3 regions of the Bacillus sp. C-3-6 genome follow, and region 1 is predicted to be linked to each of the others. Evidence: riboswitches for the same ligand, from Rfam matches in the RefSeq annotation. Region 1 holds a riboswitch; each other region holds the start of a gene.
The links. Region 1 has a riboswitch for S-adenosylmethionine ahead of ACW0JX_RS01795 (methionine ABC transporter ATP-binding protein). Riboswitches for the same ligand answer to the same signal wherever they lie in the genome.

Region 1 (7,492 bases):
AAGAAAACTCGTTAGAGCGATTATTATTTGGTCTTGGAATTCGCCACGTTGGAGCGAAAGCAGCACGTACATTTGCAGAGCACTTTGAAACGATGGATGAGCTTGTAAAAGCAACAGAAGAAGAACTAAAAGCAATTAATGAAATTGGCGAAAAAATGGCTCAATCTGTTGTGACATATTTTGATAATGAAGATGTATTAGAATTATTACAGCAGTTTAAAGAGTATGGCGTGAATATGACATACAAAGGTATAAAAATTGCAGATTTACAAAATGTTGAATCTTACTTCGCAGGAAAAACGGTTGTTTTAACAGGTAAGCTAGAAGTTATGGGACGAAGTGAAGCGAAGAAGAAGATTGAGGCATTAGGTGGAAAAGTAACAGGAAGTGTTAGTAAGAGTACGGATTTGGTTGTTGCAGGTGAAGCAGCTGGTTCGAAATTAGCACAAGCGGAGAAACATAATGTTGAGGTTTGGAATGAAGAGAGGTTCTTACAAGAGCTAAATAAGTAAGAGGTGCAAACTTACCATGAAAAAAATAGCATTAGCGATATTAAGCCTGGGCCTACTTGTAAGTGGGTGTAGTGCAGGTGCCGACAAAGATGAAAAAGTGGCTGAGAAATCGGGGAAAGCAAAAGAACAATCAGTTGTTCCAAAATACGCTATTTCGGATGAATATTATAAGACGACTATTCCATTTGATGGTGGAAATGCACGTGGTTTAGTGGTGCAAGGGCTAAATAGTCGTCTTGATATAGATGAATTTGAAACAGGATTAATGCGAATTGCAAAAGAATCATTTAATACGAAAGATAATTTTTTAAAAGGCGGAAGTGCTCTAGATACTCAAGTGATACAGATGCTTGTTAAAAGAAAACGTACAGATGCTGAACAAAAGGAACTAGAGGACAAATTAAAAAAAGATGCAGTTAAATTTCCTAATATAGGATTAAACCCTGCGTTAGGAACGGGATCCGAATCACTAGAAGTGAAAAATAAAAAAAATCCAATATATATTTCAAATATTTTAGAGCATGATTATTATGTGAAAAAAGGCGATAACAGCGAGGAACGTGTTGGTATGGTAGTTGGATTAGCAATGAATTCTGTTCAATATTTTAACGAAGAGCATGGTTATCCACGTGAAGCTGCAATCCCGGATGAAAAGATGTTAGCTGAAGGGAAAAAAATGGCGCAAGAAATTTTGAAAGTTATACATCAAAAACAACCTGATACAAAAAATATTCCGATAACATTTGCGATTTATCGCCAATCTCCAAAGTCTTCGCTCGTACCAGGTAACTTTGTTTCTTATGCAAATGTAGAAAAAGGTAGTGAAACGGTTGAAGATTGGAAACAAATTAATGAGAAATACTATTTGTTCCCATCAGAGCAAGCGAAAACAGATAATAAACGTGAAGATCTTGCAAGAGTATCCAACTTTAAGGCAAAACTAAGCGATTATTTCCAAGGCGACTATACAGCTGTTATTGGTACTGGTATGTATAGAGATGATGAATTAAGAGAAATGAAGCTTGATATTCCTGTCCAGTTTAATGGAAAAGCTGAAATAATTGGTTTTACACAATATGTGGCAGGGCTTGTTATGGAATACTTCCCGAATTATATGAAAGTACAAGTAACGATTAAATCTGTAGAACGCCCAGAAGCTATTATTATACGTGAAGCAAAACAAGATGAACCACTTGTGAAAATTTTAGATTAAATATGAAGGCTGTTCCTCTATGGAACAGCTTTTTTTCTTATGTAATTTTGTTATAATTTAAAATGTTGTAAATAATAGGGGTAAGGGGTAAAGTTCATGGAAGAATTAAGTTTTCAAGTCATTATTTTATTAATTGCATTCGGTTTTTTAGCAGCTTTTATTGATTCCGTTGTTGGAGGAGGAGGGTTAATTTCGCTTCCTGCGCTTATGTTTGTTGGCTTATCGCCAGCTTCGGCAATTGCAACGAATAAATTAGCAGCAACAATGGGGACGTTTACGAGTGCGATGTATTTCATTCGATCAGGAAAAGTTGATTTTAAAATTGTAGGAAAGTTAATCCCGTTAACTATTGTTGGAGCTGTTGCAGGTGCTTTAGTAGTAAAATTTATTCCATCGGATATTTTACGCCCATTAGTACTTGTAATGTTGGTATTTATTGCTATTTATATTATTGCAAAAAAGAATTGGGGAAGTGTGTCTACCTATAAGAAGATGACGCAAAGAAAAACATTAATATTTTTCTTTGTTATTTTAATGATAGGATTTTATGATGGATTTTTTGGACCAGGGACAGGGTCATTTTTAATTTTTGCATTTTTATTAATTGGTTTGGATTTTATTCAAGCGGCAGCATCTGGAAAACTTTTGAACTTTGTTAGTAATATTGTATCTTTAATTACTTTTTTATTTTTAGATATAATTCATTTTGAATACGGTATTATCATGGGATTATCAATGATCTTAGGTGCTTATTTGGGATCGAAGTTTGCGGTTCAAAAAGGCGTTGGATATGTAAGGACTTTATTTTTATTAGTTACTATATTATTGATCGGGAAAAATGTTTTGGAATATACTCATATTTTGTAGATTCATACGCATGTATGAATCTCTTTTTTTATTATATTTTAAAAATTTATTAATTTTTAAAATATAAGTCTAGGAATATTTGAATAAATCTAAATTATCGTGTAGAATAATGTTGTAAAATGTAAACGTTTTTCTAAGGGGAGGCTAAAAAAATGGTAGTAGCATACAAACATGAGCCATTTACAGATTTTTCAGTGGAGGCTAACAAATTAGCGTTTGAAGAAGGTTTAAAGAAAGTAGAATCTTATCTTGGACAAGACTATCCATTAATTATTGGGGGAGAAAAAATCACTACAGAAGACAAAATTGTTTCTGTAAACCCTGCAAATAAAGAGGAACTTGTTGGTCGTGTTTCAAAAGCAAGCCGTGAGTTAGCTGAAAAAGCAATGCAAGTAGCGGATGAAACATTCCAAACTTGGAGAAAATCAAAGCCAGAAATGCGTGCAGACATTTTATTCCGTGCTGCAGCAATCGTTCGTCGCAGAAAACATGAATTCTCTGCTATTCTTGTAAAAGAAGCAGGTAAGCCATGGAATGAGGCAGATGCTGATACAGCAGAAGCAATCGACTTTATGGAATATTATGGTCGTCAAATGTTAAAATTAAAAGACGGTATTCCAGTAGAAAGCCGTCCAATTGAATATAATCGTTTCTCTTACATTCCATTAGGAGTAGGTGTTATCATTTCTCCTTGGAACTTCCCATTCGCAATTATGGCAGGTATGACAACAGCTGCTTTAGTTTCTGGTAACACAGTATTACTAAAACCAGCTAGTACAACTCCTGTAGTAGCAGCGAAATTTATGGAAGTATTAGAAGAAGCTGGCTTACCAGCTGGCGTAGTAAACTTCGTTCCAGGTAATGGTTCTGAAGTTGGTGACTACTTAGTAGATCATCCTCGTACACGTTTCGTAAGCTTCACGGGATCTCGTGATGTAGGTATCCGTATCTATGAGCGTGCAGCGAAAGTAAACCCAGGCCAAATTTGGTTAAAACGCGTTATCGCTGAAATGGGCGGTAAAGATACAATCGTTGTTGATAAAGAAGCAGATCTTGAATTAGCAGCTAAGTCTATCGTTGCATCAGCATTCGGATTCTCAGGACAAAAATGTTCTGCATGTTCTCGTGCAGTAATCCACGAAGATGTATACGATCACGTATTAAATCGTGCTGTTGAATTAACAAAAGAATTAACAGTTGCTAACCCAGCAGTATTAGGTACAAACATGGGTCCTGTTAATGACCAAGCTGCATTCGATAAAGTAATGAGCTATGTTGCAATTGGTAAAGAAGAAGGTAGAATCTTAGCAGGTGGAGAAGGAGACGATTCTAAAGGCTGGTTCATCCAACCAACAATCGTTGCTGATGTTGCAGAAGATGCTCGCTTAATGAAAGAAGAAATCTTCGGACCAGTAGTAGCATTCTGTAAAGCAAAAGACTTCGATCATGCACTTGCAATTGCAAACAATACGGAATACGGTTTAACAGGTGCTGTTATTACTAACAACCGTGACCATATTGAAAAAGCACGTGAAGACTTCCACGTTGGTAACTTATACTTCAACCGTGGATGTACTGGTGCAATCGTAGGTTACCAACCATTCGGTGGCTTTAACATGTCTGGTACAGACTCTAAAGCTGGTGGACCTGATTACTTAGCACTTCACATGCAAGCAAAAACTACTTCTGAAACTTTATAAGAAATAGTAGAGGAGCTCTTCACAAAGTGTGAAGAGCTCCTTTTAAAATTGAAACCCCATATATTACCGTCGTTCGAAGAGAATGAGCTAAAACCTATTAATACCGGGATAAACATGTAAACAGAAATAAAATAATGAGAAAAGTTGACGTATTAGTCATATTTTTTAGTATTCATTTTGAGAATTTCCTGTATAATACAATTTGAAAGAAAATCTATGGTTCGACAAGGAACACTCCTTTCGGTTTTGCTCACTGAAAGGAGTGTTTTTTTATGTAGCTAAAAATTCTTTCGTGCTTATTACATTTGCATATACGCCATTTAAACTAGCTAAAATTGTATTGTGAATATAAACAGCTGGTATAGTAGCGTTCTTAAAAGAAAGGTCTTTTGTAGCACAAGCATCGTGTATAACGGTACATTGAAAACCAAAATCAAATGCAGCCCTTACTGTAGCATCAATACACATATGAGTCATCATCCCGCATACGACGACATGTTCAATGTCTAAACGCTGTAATTGCTCTAGAAGATTAGTTTCTCGGAAGCTATTTGGATAATGTTTGACTATAACTGTTTCTTCTCTAAGTGGACGTACGCTTTCGTGAATATGTACACCTTCTGTATTAGGTAGGAAAAAAGTAGCGTCATCTTTTATAGCTACGTGTTGGATATGAAAAATAGGTTCGCTGTTTGTTCTAAAGTGTTGTAATAACTGATTAGCATATTCGCTTGCTTCTACTGGATTACGCAATTCCATCTTTCCATTTGGAAAATAATCGTTTTGAATATCGACGAGTAAAAGAGCTGTTTTCATATATTTATCTGCCTCCGAGTTTCATATTCAAATAAATTTATTCAATTCGTAGAGAGGATTCTCCTGTTTAAAAATATGAGGAAGAAGAATTTTAAATAACCTTGAAAGTTACTATTTTCTCATGAATTTTCATCTAAAAATTTTAATAAAGGAATAATTAATATTTTTCTAAAAAATGTATTGACTCTTATTATTCTGAGTTCTATAATGAGAATTAATTAAATGACAATTAAATCGATACATTCTTATCCAGAGAGGTGGAGGGACTGGCCCTACGATACCTCAGCAACGGGTTTTTTAATACCGTGCTAACTCCAGCAAGCCATATAAAGGCTTGGAAGATGAGAAGATGTGAACGAGTACATATAAGTGCTCTCCTTCTTATCTTTATGGTTGATAAGAAGGAGAGCACTTTTTATTTTACCTCGAAAGCTCTACTTCAAGTTTTTACAGCATATAGGAGGGGAAAAAATGATTTCTTTTAACAATGTAAGTAAAGTGTATGAATCAGCTGGGCGATCTGTTCATGCGGTGGAGGATGTAACATTATCAGTTGAGAAAGGCGAAATTTTTGGCATTATCGGTTTTAGTGGCGCTGGAAAGAGTACATTATTACGCTTAGTAAATATGTTAGAGAGACCAACGTCAGGAACGATTGCAATAGATGATAAAGATATTACATCATTATCGACGAAAGAATTGCGCAAACTAAGACAAAGAATCGGAATGATTTTTCAAAGCTTTAATTTATTTAATTCAAGAACAGTGTTTGGGAATATTGCTTATCCATTAAAGTTAGCGAAATTGCCAAAGAACGAGATAAAGGAACGAGTGAATGAACTGCTGAAGTTTGTAGGGTTAGAAGATAAAGCAAACTATTATCCAGAACAGCTATCAGGGGGACAAAAACAACGTGTTGGTATTGCTAGAGCACTTGCGACATCGCCAGATATTCTTATATGTGATGAGGCAACATCAGCCTTAGATCCAGAAACGACGACAGAAATTCTAAACTTATTAAAGAAAGTAAATCGAGAATACAATTTAACAATCCTTCTTATTACACATGAAATGCATGTTGTGAAAGAAATTTGTCACCGTGTAGCTGTAATGGAGAAGGGAAAAGTTATTGAAGAAGGAAAACTGTTCGATGTTTTCACGCAACCAAAAACAAAGACGACTCAAAACTTTGTACGTTCTGTTATTAATGATCATTTACCAGAAAGTGTTCTAGCGAAAATTCAAAATGGTGGTCAAATTTATCGTCTAACATTTACTGGTGAGGAGACAGGACAGCCGGTACTATCATATATCGCAAAAAACTATAACGTCGATGTAAATGTACTGTACGGAAATATTATTGAACTTCAAAATGTGCTATTTGGAAATCTGCTTGTAGAATTGCAAGGTGAGCAGAGGGAAATTCAAAAAGCATTACAACATCTAAGACTGCAAGTGCAGCTGAAGGAGGTAGAAGCTCATGCGAGTTGATTGGAGTATATTTTGGCCGCGCATACTAGATGCGACGGGGGATACCCTCTTAATGGTAATTGTAACCCTTATATTCGCTACAATTCTGGGTATACCTCTAGGTTTACTTTTATATGTAACGAGAAAAGGGAACTTTTTAGAAAATAAATGGGTCTTTTCTATTCTTAACATCATAATTAATACAATTCGTCCGGTACCATTCATTATCTTTTTAGTAGCTTTAAGTCCACTAACGAGAAGCGTTATTGGAACGACGATTGGAACAGCAGCAGCAATTTTCCCGATGACGTTAGTCGCATCAATTGGTATTGCTAGAATGGTTGAAACAAATCTTGTTTCCGTTCCGAAAGGAGTAATTGAAGCAGCGCAAGCAATGGGCGCCTCGCCAATTAGAATTGTTTTTGAAATCCTTGTACCAGAAGCGTTAGCACCATTAATCTTAGGTGTCACATTTATGACAGTTGGTTTAATTGAATTTTCTGCAGTTGCTGGGCTTGTCGGTGGTGGCGGTCTTGGTGACTTGGCAATGACATATGGTTATCAACGTTTTGATACATCAGTTATGTTTGTAACGGTTGTTTTACTTATTATTCTCGTACAGATAGCTCAAAATTTAGGAAACTACTTTGCGAAAGTCTTGTTACGTAGATCATAAAAAGGAAGAGAGGAAAAGAAAATGAAGAAAATTTTAGCATTTGCATTATCAGCAATTGTAGGCGTCTCAGCATTAAGTGGCTGCTCAAGTGGAGACACGGGTGCAGGAGCGAAAGAAAAAGTAGTTCGCGTCGGTGTAACTGGAACGGATGGAGACGCTTGGGAAATTTTGAAGAAAAAAGCTGAAAAAGAAGGGATTAAGATTAAACTGGTGGAGTTCTCTGATTATACAACTCCAA
Region 2 (7,492 bases), 2.6 Mb from region 1:
TCATCTCCTTTAATAGTATTAAAGAGTGAATTTGAGGAGAAATTGTCGTTTTGATAAAGGGATACGTATTATCCTCACTAACAGTAAAAGTTTCTCTTTCTTGAGAAAAACCAACAAAATCAATGACTAGTAAACAAAAAAGAACATTGATATTTCAATGTTCTTTTTGTATCTCTACTTATTAATTAGATTACTCTTTGAAAAGAGCACTTTAATCCCCTTACCCTTGATTCCTCTGCGCCTCTCTAAACTCCTCCTTCACCTTCTCTAACAACCCTTCTTCCGTAATTAATCGATACGCCGTATTTGCTAATGCTTTTGCCGATGTAATTAATGCTTTATCTCCAAGTTCTGAACGTGCTGCTTCTCTAAATTCATTCGTATGTGCAATTAAATCATCTGGTCCGATTTTAATGTACGGATGAATTGTCGGTACGACTTGACTTACGTTTCCTGCGTCGGTTGAACCGATCCCTACTCTTTCTTTACGATTTACATCTTCACCTAATAGTTCTAGTTCTTCCGCTACGATATCGTTATATGTTTTTGTTACGAGTAATTCATCGATTTCATTTTGGAATTGATGAATTTTTACTTTTGTACCTGTTGCTAACGCTGCTCCCTCAGCAATGTTTTTTACTTTTTCTGTTACTTCTGCACATCTTTTTCGCGTTGCTGCGCGGATGAAGAATCTTGCTGCGGCATAGTCAGGAATAATATTAGGTGCTTTTCCTCCCTCTGTAATGACGCCATGAATTCTCACGTCTGACGGAAGTTGTTGGCGAAGTGCATTAATACCGTTATAAAGCTGAATAACCGCATCTAATGCGTTAATCCCTTCTTCTGGCGAAGCTGCAGCGTGAGCTGTTTTTCCGTAAAAATGAAAATCAAGTGGATCGACTGCTAGTGAAGGACTCGTTGTCGCTGTTTTTCCGCTCGGATGAATCATAAGCGCCGCATCAATGTCTTTAAATAAACCTGCCTTTACATAACTTGATTTCGCGCTACCATTTGGCCCGCCTTCTTCTGCTGGCGTACCAAACACAACAACTTCCCCGCCAATTTCTTCAAGCGTTTCTGATAATGCAATTGCTGCTGCAACACTAATTGTGCCGATTAAATTGTGACCACACGCATGGCCTAGTCCTGGTAAAGCGTCGTACTCCGCTAAAAATGCGATTGCTGGTCCTTGTTTTCCAGAGCTTTTTCGCGCGATAAATCCCGTTTCATGTCCAGCTATATTGTGCTGCAACTGAAATCCTGCACTGCCTAGCAATAAACTTAACGTTCTAGATGCATAAAACTCTTGGTTACCAATCTCTGGATTCGCATGAATATCATGACTTGTTTCTATGTACTTTTCCTTATTTCTTTCGATACTCTCTTCAATTGTTTTTCTTTGTGACGTTACTCCTGTCGCTCCCATTGTTCTTCCTCCTTTTATTTTCACGTAAAAAAGCCTCTTTCTAAAAGATAGAAAGAGGCTTCTGTATATACAGTCAAAATGAGCTTCTTTCTTATCTTTCAAGTTACCTTGCTGGAATTGGCACAGTATTCATAACGAATCCGCTGCCGAGGTATCATAGGGCCAGTCCCTCCACCTCTCGTGATAAGAATTTTCATAAAATTATATTAAATTATTTTTTATTCTAAGTTCATTCCAAGTAAAAGTCAAGGAATTCCTATCCGAATTTACCGAATATCTAAAAATCCTTTTAATACACCAATTGTTTCTGGTGCTTGCAGTCTTGCACATACGTACGGAAATTCCGTGCTACCTTCAAATATCATTTGAGATGTGAGCGGTGCGCCTGCCCAGAAGATTTCATCATCAATTACGATAAACGGGAATGCTTTATTTTGTCTTTGTAACTTTACATTTTTCAGTGGAACTGGTCCATCACTATAAACTGTTATCTGTGCATTTGTACGCATTAACGCTTGCCATACTCGCTTATCCACTTGTTTTGTACTTGGAAGTGAAATAATAATTTTTCGTTTTGCGGCTAGAATATCTTTTAATAGCCCTTTCGGCTCTTCAAGATTCATTTCCATAAACCAGCGTAAACGTTTCGAAATTTTCCGTTCCCACAATTGTCTTGATGTCGTGCGATCATACACATCTCCATGACGTTCTATATGAGCTGTTAATTGCGATAACGCTTGTTTTCTAGAAAGATTTTTACGCATATAATGGCAATCTGATAATTGAATGAACTTCCCTCTCGCCCTTGTCACTGCTACATTGACGAGGCGATGGTTTTTGTGATCAAAGAATAATACGCCAGGTCGTTCCTGCGGATAACTGTCAACTGTATCAAAGATCATCATATCTCTTTCAGAACCTTGGAACTTATGAACTGTCGCCGCTAAAACTGGTATGTTTTGATATTTCGTTCTCTGCAACATTTCTCTAATACACGTCGATAAAAAGCGAGACTGCGCCCTGTAAGGCGTCACAACACCAATGGATTGAACACCGTCTAACAGTCCGATCAACATCATTTGCATCGCTACTAAACCAGACATAATGTTAAAACGTGAACCAGAAGCAGCGTCTTTTAACGAAAAGGCTCCCATTTGACTCGTATCAAATAAAACGCTCGCCTCATTTGCGAACGGTTGCAATCGCGCAAGTTCTTTACGTTCTGAAACAGACGGATGGTCATAAACTCTATTTTTATAAATAAATGAGTTTGTAAACTTAGATATATCCGCATGCATACGTCTTTGTTCCTGCAGCATAAACAGGTTCGGATGTGCTTCTAATTTATTAACAGACTCAACAATCCCAGCATGGTAAAACATATCTTCCCCAAGCCATTTGCGAACGAGTTCATGGTTCGCCATCGCAATTGGAGGTAATTGTAAAAAATCACCGCAAACGACGATACGTTTTCCAAGTGAAGCAGCTAATGCGATTTGCGGAACGAACGCCATACTCACTTCATCTACGACAACTAAATCGAATGTACGCTCATAAATAAGTGAATCAATGGCACATTTCGATAAAGTTGCACCAATTACTTTCGCATTTTCAATATACTCTTTTTCTACTTCTTTAATTTTAGCCTTTTGCTTTCGAAGATCACTTTCAATCTCTTGTATACGCTTCTTATCAGCAGATGTTGCTTTATACGATAAGATTTTTTCACGAAGATCTTGTCGTGTCTCTTCTAAATAGAGTCTTTCCTCACCCCAAGATCCGTTCGTCGTTTCAACTAACTTAGATGCAAGTAACGTTTCATGATTTCGTATATGTTCATGCTGACTATAACCGTAACGAACAATTTCGCCAGGCGTCCATTTCTTTTTCTTTTCAATTTGCTTCGTTACTTCACTCATTAATACGTCTACTGCCGCGTTACTATGAGCTAACACAAGTACCGATTTTCCTTTTTGATAATGAGCCGAAATAATACGTGATAAATTGTAAGACTTCCCTGTTCCCGGCGGTCCCCATACGTACGTTGTCGGATTATAAAACGAACGATATGCCAGTTCATTTTTCGGATTTTTCATCTTCTCAATATGTTTCGGACTGCTCGTCCCATCAACAAGACGCTTTATACGATTACGTTTCAGCTTATCTTTACGTGCTTCTTTCAATCGCTCTTGCAGTTGCTCTAAAAGTTGCCACGGTTCACTGTATAAAACCGCTTCTCTTATTTCACCTTGTATATAATCATTTAATTTCAGTTCTATTTCTAATCCATGTACAGATAATACTTCTCCTGTCGCTTCCTCACCATCGAACTCAATTCGAATTGGTGAACCTTCAGGTAAGCTTACTTCCGAAATAAGCTGAAATATATACACTGTATTCTCATAATCTGTATATAAAAAACGACCGTTCATGATAGAAATTTTACTACCACCTATCGTTTTCCAATGTTTAATTTCATATGCTAATGCATAATGCCACTCTTTCATCGTTTCTGATAATGAAGGAGTTTGAGTAGTTGTATTCATCGTATAATCTCCTTCCTTCTCCCCAAACATACTTTCTCACTATACCATACAACACGCTAAAATTTGTAAGGTTTTTATCTTGCTTATTTTCTTAATTTTCAATAATATATTGTATATAATTTTCAGAAAGAAGGAATCTACATGCCAGTTAGAAGAATTGAACACGTAGGACTTATGGTTGCAAACTTAGAAGCATCTATCTCATTTTATGAAGAAGTAGTCGGCTTACAGCTCCTTAAACGTATGGGGCACCCGAATCCAGATTTAAAACTCGCTTTTTTAGGTGTGGAAGAATCGAAAGAAACGATACTCGAACTCATTGAAGGCTACAATTCTTCCTTGCCAGCAGAAGGAAAAGTACATCACATTTGCTTTAAGGTAGATTCATTAGAGGATGAAATTGAAAGAATACAAAAACACGGCGTAACCTTTTTACTAGGAGAAGAAATCGAAACATTACCAGATGGAACACGTTACATATTCTTCGCTGGTCCTGATGGGGAGTGGATTGAGTTTTTTGAGACGGAGAGATAAAGGGAAACTTTAGTCAGCCCACAATAAACGGGATAATAACTTTATGATCCACATAAGGAGTAGAAACTGATGAATACAGTTTTTATTATCGTTTTTTGGTACTTATACTATTGATGTCATGGGGGTATTTTGCAATTCAAAAATGCTGTTTACTTATAGCAGTATCTTTTACGAATGCAAAAACAGCCAAAATACGCAAGCAGTTCCGCATAAAAACTTGCATATTTTAGGCTGTTTAATTGTACTCCTTATTTTGTTAAAGTTACCCGTCAATTCAATTCCAAAGACCTCAGCTGACGATTAACTCAAGTACCGATTTCGGATGACCCTCATGTGATGAAGTTCGTGTTCTGTATCCGCTACACTATCTGTAGCAAAAGTTGCTATCTCATTTTCTTCAACACTTGACAAGGTAACACCTTCTTTTCAAATTCAAAGAAAAGTTTTTATTTTTCAGCATAAAGCATTATAACTCAACTGTTTTCATACAAAATTTTATAAAAAAAAGAAAAGCGAGGATCCCTCATATCCCCGCTATATCAATGATGTATAAAATCCTATATAAGAGATACATAGACAAAAAACAAGAACCCCTGTACATACAAGGATTCTATGAAATTATTTGCTACCGATAATGGGGCGTTGTGTTCACTATATACGAATATCATATTCATCCAAAATTGCCCTTATTGATGGTACAATTAAAGTCTTGGAGGGGGATTATGGGAATTATTTTATATTTTGCATTTTATTTTGGAGTACTGTTTCTTATAATTGGTACTGCATTAGTTTTATTTATTATGGCTGCATTACCAAAAATCTGGAGTAAAAATCTATCATTCGTAATGATCGGTTTAGGGATAAATATACTTACTATTCCGTTGTCTTTTTTTATAGGTGGGATGGCAACAGATTCTCCTGATAGTACTAGGTTAGATTTTTGGAAAGGATTTTTCTTTATTCAAAAAATACCGCTCTTTTTACTGAGCTTTTTATTATTTTTAACTGTGGTGTTGTGGTTTATTCGTAAGAACAAGAAAAAAGTAAACATATAGAATTTCAAAACGACTTCCAATAACAAGAATTATGTAAATAAGCTGTCCATGTGGACAGCTTATTGTTTTTTTGCTTAGCGTGCAAAATTCGAGTCTTGTTGGCGGTACCCCATCGCTATCAAGCTAAGCTCATACAACATCAAAGTCATTACAGCTCCATGAGTGCCTAATACTACTTTCTGTCCTCGGTAGGTGTTTAATAATTCTTTTAAGACTTTTATAGCACGTTTCTGACAGTCGATATTAGACTCTCCTCACGTTAAAGCAAATTCGGGGTCTAAGTTAGGGTTTTTACTTCCAAAAATATCTTAGCGTATAAGGGGATAGGAAACAATTCCCGGTATTAGGGGCCACTCTGGGATGTGATTACAAATAAAAAAGAACTTTATTCAAGTCCCTTTAATCTACGATAAAGATCGACCTAACTTACACATGTAATTTGTCATATTTGTTTAAAAATCAAATATATATTCTCTACACCCCCCAGTTATCAGTAGGTCATGTATTTAAAAATCTAAAAAGGTCCTTTTAGATTTTCTGAAGAGACTTTTTACTTCAATAAAGTATAATAAAAGCCGTAGGAGTTTAATGCCTACAACTTTGTAAAAGGATCTTGATTCACTATAAAATATCCTCTATAGATTTATTCTTAAAATTTACTTTTAACTTGATGTTAATGTGACGTAACCTTAAATATTTAGAAATTTAAAAAGCCCCCTAATATTGTTAAAGGGGCTTTACTCATACGAATGATAATTTTTATAAATAATTGCTAAATAGTGAATTTACATAAATGCTTTTAGAAGCTCTTGAACTAATGGGATTGCTCCACCTATAAATTTTAAAACTGCCATTGCGATTTCCATATTATTTCCTCCTCTTTTGTTAATACTGGGATGTGATTAAACTTTATACCCTTATTATAGTAAACGCTTACATTTGTAACAATACATTTCTGTATGCAATATTGCATATTTATACATTTTGACAATATTTAACCTCTATTAGTCATTCTTTAATGGTACCATAACGAAGTGAGAGTCTTTAAGGGTTCTCCTTAATAGGAGGAAATATGGAAAAAGTTCAAGGTATTTATAGTAATGTAAAATTTAAAAGTTGGTTTAAACAAGTATTAGCTGTAGGAGGAATATTAGGATTCTGCTACTTGGTGTTATATGGTTTTTGTTTTTTAGTTGATATGTAAATATTATACAACGATACTAGTGGAGTCTTGCCTACAGAGGTAAGACTCTTTTATTGTACTTGAGATGAACAAACTACATACAATAGCTTTCAGGTTCTTCAGATTTCTCTGTATGGTTCTTTGTTCCTCTATGTTCTAGACCCACTATTTCCTATCATTGAATATAAATGAACTTCCATTTATATTGAAAATACAATTTTATTGATAAAAAATGTCTTTTTACTAGATACATATTAAAAAGAAAAGTATAAGTTGTATTCCATTTCGGTACAATCTTTTTATCTTTGAAAAGGACTTAAATCTTATTAATAGATTTGAGTCTTTTTTGTATACATCAATCTCTATATAACCATATAAATATAATATATTAAAAATAATTTAAATGCAAGAATACTTGTAGAGGAACCGCCAGCACTTCGAAAAAAACAAGCTAAGCCAAAAAATACAATAAGCTGCCCATATGGACAGCTTATTTACATAATTTTCTTTATGGGAAGTACACTTAAGACCATTTTTAACTTAATAGGAGTCTAATATCTCAAGTTTCTTAGCTAATACCCAGCTATTTAGGCCTAAAGATGCATAAATATTGTAATAAAAATAATTCCCGTTTATCAATGTTTCCTATAATTCTTTAATATCTTCATAGAACATAGGCCAACCTTGCATTAAGATATTATATAGACGGAATTGTTTCTAATGAAATGAGACCAAAAATATTTCAAAA
Region 3 (7,492 bases), 150 kb from region 1:
TACAAGTGCAACTATTTCACCTTCGTTAATAGAAAAGGAAACATGTTTCACAATCGCTTGCTTACTATTCTCTTTTTCAACGGCTAACGTTACGTTTTCTAAAGATAAGATTTGTGCCATGTTTTTTCTCCTTTCGATTCCGTTTGACGATTTTTGGATCAATCGCATCTTGCAAACCATCACCAATTGCATTAAATGCGAACATAATGAGTGCAATCATGATTGCCGGGAAAAATAGCTGCCACCATTCTCCGCTCAATAATGTCCCGAGTGCATCATTCGTCATCGTCCCCCAACTTGCCGCTGGTGATTGTACTCCAAGTCCTATAAAGCTTAAAAATGATTCTGAAAAAATAGCTGCTGGAATTGTAAATGATAAATTTACGATAATAATCCCTGTTAAATTCGGAATTAAATGCCCATATATAATTTTCATATGTGATGTACCTAATCGCTCTGCTGCAATAACAAACTCTCGTTGTTTTAAAGACAATACTTGTGCTCGAATGAGACGAGCCATTCCAATCCATCCCGTTAATGCAAGGGCGATAATAATGGTGAAAAGACCTGGTTTCATAACAATTAATAGTAAAATAACAATTAATAAATATGGGATGCCGTATAATACTTCAATTCCTCTTATAATCCACTCATCAATTAACGTTCCAAGGCGATTACGCCCTCTCACATATCCACTAAATCCACCAATCAGTACACCAAGCCCTATATCGAGGGCAGCTGCTACTAATCCAACTGTTAGTGAAATCTTCCCACCAGCCCAAGTACGTGCCCAAATATCTCTCCCTAGATCATCTGTTCCAAACCAATGTTCACTACTCGGCGGTAAATTTGTTGCCTCTTTTACTTGTTCACTCGCAGTAAATGAAGTTAAACTTTCGCCAATAAGCGAGAAAACAATAATTAGCAATAACGTCACTGTTCCTAAAACTGCGATTGGATTCGATATAAACTTACGAAACACTTCTTTCTTTCTGCTAATCGTTTGCTGATTTTTATTTATCGTTAATTCTTTTTTCTCTTCTTTCGTTAATAACTGTTCATTAATTTCATAAGCTCCCATTTAAATATCCCCCCTCCTTATGTAATAGAACGAATACGCGGATCAACAATGCGGTGAATAATATCTGTAATGAAAATACAAGCAATTAATAATGCACTATAGAAAATCGTTGTTCCCATAATCACCGGATAGTCTCGGTTAAAAATACTATCTACGAAATATTTTCCTAGGCCAGGAATTGAAAAGATTTTTTCAATAACGAAAGTCCCTGTTAAAAGTCCCGCCATTAACGGTCCCACAAATGTAAGTACTGGAACAATCGCATTTCGAAGAGCATGTCTTATAATAATCTTCTTAATTGGTATACCTTTTGCTCTTGCTAGCTTAATATAATCACTCTGCAGTACTTCGATCATATTAGAACGAACAAACCTTGTAATAACTGCAATTGGCCCTAACGCTAATGCAAAGGATGGCAATACCGTATGTTCGAATGTTCCCCAAGAGGCTACTGGTAAAAACTCAAATTGGATAGCAAATACTTGTATAAATAGTGGTGCTAAAATAAAACTTGGAATAGAAATACCTAGAATTGCGAGCAAACTCACACTATAGTCAATTACTCTCCCATGATATAGAGCAGCAAATGTCCCTGCCGCAATTCCTACCAACAATGAAATAACAAGTGCTTGTAGACCAATAATTGCTGATGGACCAAAGCCAGTTGTTATAATTTCTGATACACCTTGCCCGGTTGATTGAACAGATTCACCAAAATCAAAATGAACTACACCGTCTAAATAAGCAACATATTGATTCCATAACGGTTCATCAAGGTGATACTTCGCTCTCATGTTTTGGATCACTTCTTCAGGAAAGATTTTTGCATCTGATGAAAATGGATCTCCCGGAATAATATGCATAATTAGAAATGTCACTGTCGTAATAACCCATAGTGTAAACACCATAACCGATAATTTTTTAATTACATACACTTCAATAACCCCCTAAACGCATGAATTTACTTTGTTTTATGGATGTACTTTTTCCATTACTTCCTTTTCTCTTTTTAGAATACAAAAAGCCTTGATCTTAAAAAATAAGATCAAGGCTTAACAAACAAAGGCCCATCACTTATCTTTCAAGACTTGCTTGCTGGAATTAGCACGGTGTTCCTATTACAGAACCCGCTGCTGAGGTGTCATAGGGCCAGTCCCTCTACCTCTCTGGATAAGTAAATTGCTATATTATTATTTGGTTCAAATTGTATATTTCGAATTATAATTCTGAAAAATTGAAAAGTCAATCAAATTGGATAAATTTAGAAAAATCAGTTTTTAATTCATTTATCGAAATTACAGTTTTCGGCTTATAATAAAAAGAAATAATGTTAAAGGAGTTATAAGATGGACCCCTTACTTCTTGGTACTATAGGATTACCCTTAACAATCGTTATACTTGTCATCATCGGCTCCTATAAACTCTTTATTAAAAAGAAACGTATTACTTCTTTTTATACTCCTTTCGATAATATTACCGGGCAAACTATTTCCGAATTTCACGAAGAACAGAAAATATTAGTATCTGAGGATGAAGACGGAGATGGCAAGAAGAAAAAATAACCCTGCACAGGCAAGGTTATTTTTTCGTTTCTGCTTGAAAACGTTTATAGTATGTCGATGCTGTTGCAAAATTAATTTCTATATCACGAATCAACGATGAATCTTCTTCTTTAGCTAACTTCTGTAATTTTTTCATCGCTTGTTCTGATTCATTCAAGAAACCAATATATACCTCATGTTCTTGCTCTTTCGACTTCGGAACACGAATTTCTTTACGTATATGATCAATATCTTCTAACATGCTCGTTGTTACCTTTTGCACGTCTTCTTTATATGTAGCATTCGTTATTTCCTTACCGCCCTTTTCTTTTGCCACTTCAAATAACTGCAGTGCTTTATTAATTTCTTTATTCATTTTTATATCGTATTTTTCATGTACTGCAAGGTATTCTTTCATCTCTTCTGTTTGTTCAGTAGATTGCTCTACCTTTTCTTTCGGTTCTTTCGTATCTTTATTTCCATTACATCCTACTAGAAGGATCATACTTCCCATTACAGCAATACCCAAAACCTTCTTCATCTCTTCTTCTCCTTTTATCTACAGCTATTACTCATTATAGTTTCTTTTATCTCCACTTGTTATTATACCGAGAACGCCCTACTTTTTACACTTAAGACAACATCGTAATATATATACCAACATGTTTGTCACAGTATCGTCACTTTATACAAATAACTTTTGCAATGCTTTACTACATCACCTTACAAAACTGTAAGCACACATAAAGAACAAACCATGCTAGACTTACATATGCATAACGCAAACATATGTAAGGTTTTAAGGAGAATCATCTATGTACAACACAATGCCTTTTATGGGAGAAGATATTCGTGTCCTTATTCGCGAAAAATCACTTCATATCGAAAATACAGAGAGCCTTCGCCGCGTATTAAAGAAGAAGCATGCTCCATTTAAGTTAGCTCAATATTTAAAACAACAACATACAAATCAATTTCATACCGTGCTAAATATATCGGATAAATCATTAACAATCGAAATCATCGGTCATGTCTACATTGGAAACTTTGCAGATACCTTAAAGGAAATCCCACGTATACCGAAGATTGCTCCTATTATCGTTAAAAAAGCGTATAAAATTACTGACCATACCGATATTATCGACTGTGGGGAAAAAGAAGTCGATAGTAATCGCTGGGTGTGGGATAAACTTGCTGTTTTATATGATACGATCATGAATAATATGTATGAGGTATTTCAAAGAAATGAAAAAAAGAACTGATTCAAACATTCCCTTTGAATCAGTTCTTTTTTGTTAAGCCTCTAAATTTTGTCTTTGTTGCAGTTCAAACTGCTTCTCACTTCTTCTGGCCATAAATAGATAACATAATACTGCTCCTACTTCACAAAGCGCAATAACAACACCCATCGGTAACGCTGTATTACTCCCACCAATACCTACTAGCGGAGCGACAAGCGCTCCTGAAATGAACTGTAATAAGCCTAATAAAGCTGACGCTGTTCCTGCAGCTTGCTTCTGATTTCTCATCGCTAATGAGAACCCAGTTGTTGATACAACCCCGACACTTGATACAACAAGGAATAACGAACATAAAACACCGATTAAACCTATTCCTAGTACGATTGTCAGTAGTAAAGATAGGCCACCAACAGCTGCGATAATAATACCAGCAACAAATAATGTCTTCTCATTCACTTTCCCCGCTAAACGACCCGTTACCTGACTAGCAATAATAATACCGATGCCGTTAATCGCAAAGAATAAACTAAATTGCTGTGGTGATGCTCCGTATATGTTCTGCAACACAAATGGTGAGCCCGAAATGTATGCAAACATTGCCGCTGTTACTAATCCTTGTGACAATGCATATCCCATAAACAGACGGTCCTTTAACAATTTTCCGTACGTCGCCAAAGTCCCTGACAAACCACCCGTTTCTCTTTCTTCAGGAGGTAATGTTTCACGCAATACAAAAGTAGCTGAGATTAACATGAATACGCTAATTGCTCCAAGAACGATGAAAACACCGCGCCACGTTGTAAACTGTAATAATTGCCCCCCAATAATCGGTGCCAAAATAGGTGCTGCTCCGTTTACTAACATAAGCAGTGAGAAAAACTTCGTCATTTCAGAACCTGAGTACATATCACGTACCATTGCACGTGATATAACAATCCCGGCTGATCCTGAAGCTCCTTGTAGGAAGCGCAATAATACTAATGTCCAAATAGATGGCGCAACAGCACAAAGTAAAGAAGAAGCAACATAAATAATAAGAGCAATAATAAGTGGTTTGCGTCTTCCGTAAATATCGCTAATTGAGCCAACAAATAATTGTCCTACTGACAGCCCAAGCAAACAAGCTGTTAATGTAAGCTGCGCTAGGGATGCCCCTGTTTGCAAATCATCCGTTAACTTCGGTAATGAAGGCAAATACATATCAATAGATAATGGCCCAATCGCCGTAAGTGTTCCTAATACAAGAATCATCCATAACCTGTTTGCCTTTACAGGTTTGTATATTTCGTGATTAACTTCATTCACTTTTTCAATTCACCCTTTCCTATACACACTGAATCGTAACAATTATAGTTACATCATAAACATACGTCAAGTACAGCGCATTTTCCTCTTTCATAATGTAAAAAAAAGCGATAGAAATTCTATCGCTTTACTTTTTCACATTGCTATTCGTAAATTTAGATACCGAGGCCATCGTCTCTCCTGTATCTAAATATGTAATTTGAATTGGGTCTCCTACTTCTGTAAACATAGCATACGGGAATTTCTTCACTGGTATCATAAATACCTTCTGTTCATTCTCTAAAAGTACGTACACGATTGTATTTTCACCTGATTTCTCTTTATATACACGTTGTACAATACCTTCTTTTTGCGCTTCTTTTCCTGTTGAGGTTGGTCTAAAGGTATCACCATTACCGCTCATTACGTTTTTATAATTCTCAAGCGCTTCTTTCTGCGTCGAACCTGTCGCAAATATTTTTGCATTAGCAGCATATACAACTGTATGTGCACGTACTAGGCCTCCGTCATCAACAACCGGAATAATCCAAGCTGGTTTACCGTATACGTTATAAATGACAGGCATTGTCCCATGCCATTTCTCTCTCTTAAAGGAATTATCTACTACTTCTGTAGCTGCTGAACCATCCATAATCCCCTTCACTTCTTTTCCATTATAGTAATATAGCTTGCCTGTGCGTGCATCTACTAATGAATAGCCTAGGGCTGAATCTACTCCTTCTTTTGGAGAAGTAAAGTCTGTAAAATAATACAGTGTTCCATCTTTACCAAAGATCGGGGTCACGCCTTCTTTCGTTCCCCACTCAGTCGGAATTTTCATATCTGTTTGTGAGAATTTCGTATTCCAAAATCCGTGAATATATTTACCAAAGTACGTATTTAACGTAGATGCAGTCTCATGATTTAATACACCATCAACAAATTTAGGTGCCTTTCCTTTATCATATCTTTTCACTTCACCTGTTTGTGCATCTATTACGACAACACCTTCTACCTCAAATCCAGATCTTCCTGAAATAAATTCACCATACGTCATTGTATAATATGGTTTTCCTTTATCATCAACCTCAAATTTAGGTTTTCCTTTAAAGATTAAATTTGGTTCTGCTTGCCTTACCACACGCTCTAAATTATTACCAAAAAACATGCTTGGCACATATTTCATTTTATAACCGAGGTGCAGTTTCGCTTCCGCATCAGGATTCGTACCTGACATCGTTACATACCCTGGAATTGTCTCAGCTTTACGCGCTTTAAAAAATCCTGAAACTTCAATCGGCGCTACATATAAAGCTTCGCCGTTTACCATTTGTGGCGTTAATTCTCCTAGCTCAAAATAAGCTACTTTCGGAATATCACCAAATACTTTTTTCATCTTATTCTCCGCTGTCTTTGGCGGCACTGTAAACGGCTGGTCATTTTCAGTAAATGGCTCTGAAATATCTTTCTCTATCTTAACAACAGAATCATATTTCTTTTGCGAGATTACTATATCGTGCAAATAACCAAAGTAGCCGTAACTTGCGAGTAAAATAAACATTAGAAGTCCTTTTAATGTACCTTCTAATTTCCCTATTTGATCTTGTGAAAATAAAACAAGCCCAATTAAAATTGCTACTGCAACAGAATAATGAGTAAGAATCGAATCTACTCGATCATCAATTAGCCAAAAGTATTCATAGATTGCAATACCTATCCAAAATAAAACAGGAATAACTAAAATAGATGATTTCTTACCCTTTACAACCTTCTTATCTCCCTTCTTATCCACTGCTCGAAGCTTACTACTACTTCTTGTCCATGGAATCAAAAACAAAGTAAGAATAGCTAAAACTACAAATTTCATCAAAGGCACTGTCCCCTTTTCTTTTGTATTCCCTTTTAGTATAACAAATAAAGGGTATTAAGGTGAAAATAGGAATAGTTATATTTTTTTACTACTTAATACAATCCCGCTCACTACATATAGAATAGATGCAATATAAAAAATTGTACCGATCGTAAAGAAATCTACTAAATATCCCGTGGCAATAACCGCTACTGCTCCGCCAATGGATGTCCACACATGGTATTTTCCAATCTCATAACCAGCCTTTTCCTGCGCAACCTTTCGTGCTAATGAAGTTTTCTCAGTATTACGCTGCACAGCACCTAAAACTCCCATTACAATTTGAAGAATATACACATGCCATACTTCCGTGGCAATCGGAAAGCAAAGCATTAAGATTGCCATGGACCAAGCGTATATGATTAATAATTTTTTATCACCTACTTGATCAGATACCTTTCCTACTAGTGGATATACAAGTGCTGATGTTAAAGCA

Region 2: linked by a shared signal. The riboswitch ahead of ACW0JX_RS15470 (M20 family metallopeptidase) and the one ahead of ACW0JX_RS01795 (methionine ABC transporter ATP-binding protein) in region 1 are both predicted to bind S-adenosylmethionine.
Region 3: linked by a shared signal. The riboswitch ahead of ACW0JX_RS01060 (ABC transporter permease) and the one ahead of ACW0JX_RS01795 (methionine ABC transporter ATP-binding protein) in region 1 are both predicted to bind S-adenosylmethionine.

What each region holds. Positions count from the first base shown of each region.
Region 1 is NZ_CM137247.1:328,317-335,808, forward strand. It holds gene ligA (NAD-dependent DNA ligase LigA) at 1-512, shown strand, start outside; gene ACW0JX_RS01775 (CamS family sex pheromone protein) at 529-1,725, shown strand; gene ACW0JX_RS01780 (TSUP family transporter) at 1,822-2,592, shown strand; gene pruA (L-glutamate gamma-semialdehyde dehydrogenase) at 2,745-4,292, shown strand; gene ACW0JX_RS01790 (cysteine hydrolase family protein) at 4,563-5,108, opposite strand; SAM riboswitch class I at 5,351-5,456, shown strand; gene ACW0JX_RS01795 (methionine ABC transporter ATP-binding protein) at 5,580-6,599, shown strand; gene ACW0JX_RS01800 (methionine ABC transporter permease) at 6,589-7,254, shown strand; gene ACW0JX_RS01805 (MetQ/NlpA family ABC transporter substrate-binding protein) at 7,276-7,492, shown strand, end outside.
Region 2 is NZ_CM137247.1:3,001,337-3,008,828, forward strand. It holds gene ACW0JX_RS15465 (Lrp/AsnC family transcriptional regulator) at 1-54, shown strand, start outside; gene ACW0JX_RS15470 (M20 family metallopeptidase) at 221-1,426, opposite strand; SAM riboswitch class I at 1,515-1,616, opposite strand; gene ACW0JX_RS15475 (AAA domain-containing protein) at 1,693-4,002, opposite strand; gene ACW0JX_RS15480 (VOC family protein) at 4,114-4,506, shown strand; gene ACW0JX_RS15485 (hypothetical protein) at 5,229-5,561, shown strand; partial or broken gene ACW0JX_RS15490 (histidine phosphatase family protein) at 5,696-5,854, opposite strand; partial or broken gene ACW0JX_RS15495 (hypothetical protein) at 6,347-6,534, opposite strand; gene ACW0JX_RS15500 (hypothetical protein) at 6,634-6,765, shown strand.
Region 3 is NZ_CM137247.1:177,511-185,002, reverse strand. It holds gene ACW0JX_RS01070 (ABC transporter ATP-binding protein) at 1-120, opposite strand, end outside; gene ACW0JX_RS01065 (ABC transporter permease) at 77-1,081, opposite strand; gene ACW0JX_RS01060 (ABC transporter permease) at 1,099-2,016, opposite strand; SAM riboswitch class I at 2,153-2,258, opposite strand; gene ACW0JX_RS01055 (DUF3951 domain-containing protein) at 2,428-2,643, shown strand; gene ACW0JX_RS01050 (hypothetical protein) at 2,660-3,163, opposite strand; gene ACW0JX_RS01045 (hypothetical protein) at 3,438-3,884, shown strand; gene ACW0JX_RS01040 (multidrug effflux MFS transporter) at 3,918-5,177, opposite strand; gene ACW0JX_RS01035 (DUF3981 domain-containing protein) at 5,296-7,014, opposite strand; gene ACW0JX_RS01030 (MFS transporter) at 7,093-7,492, opposite strand, start outside.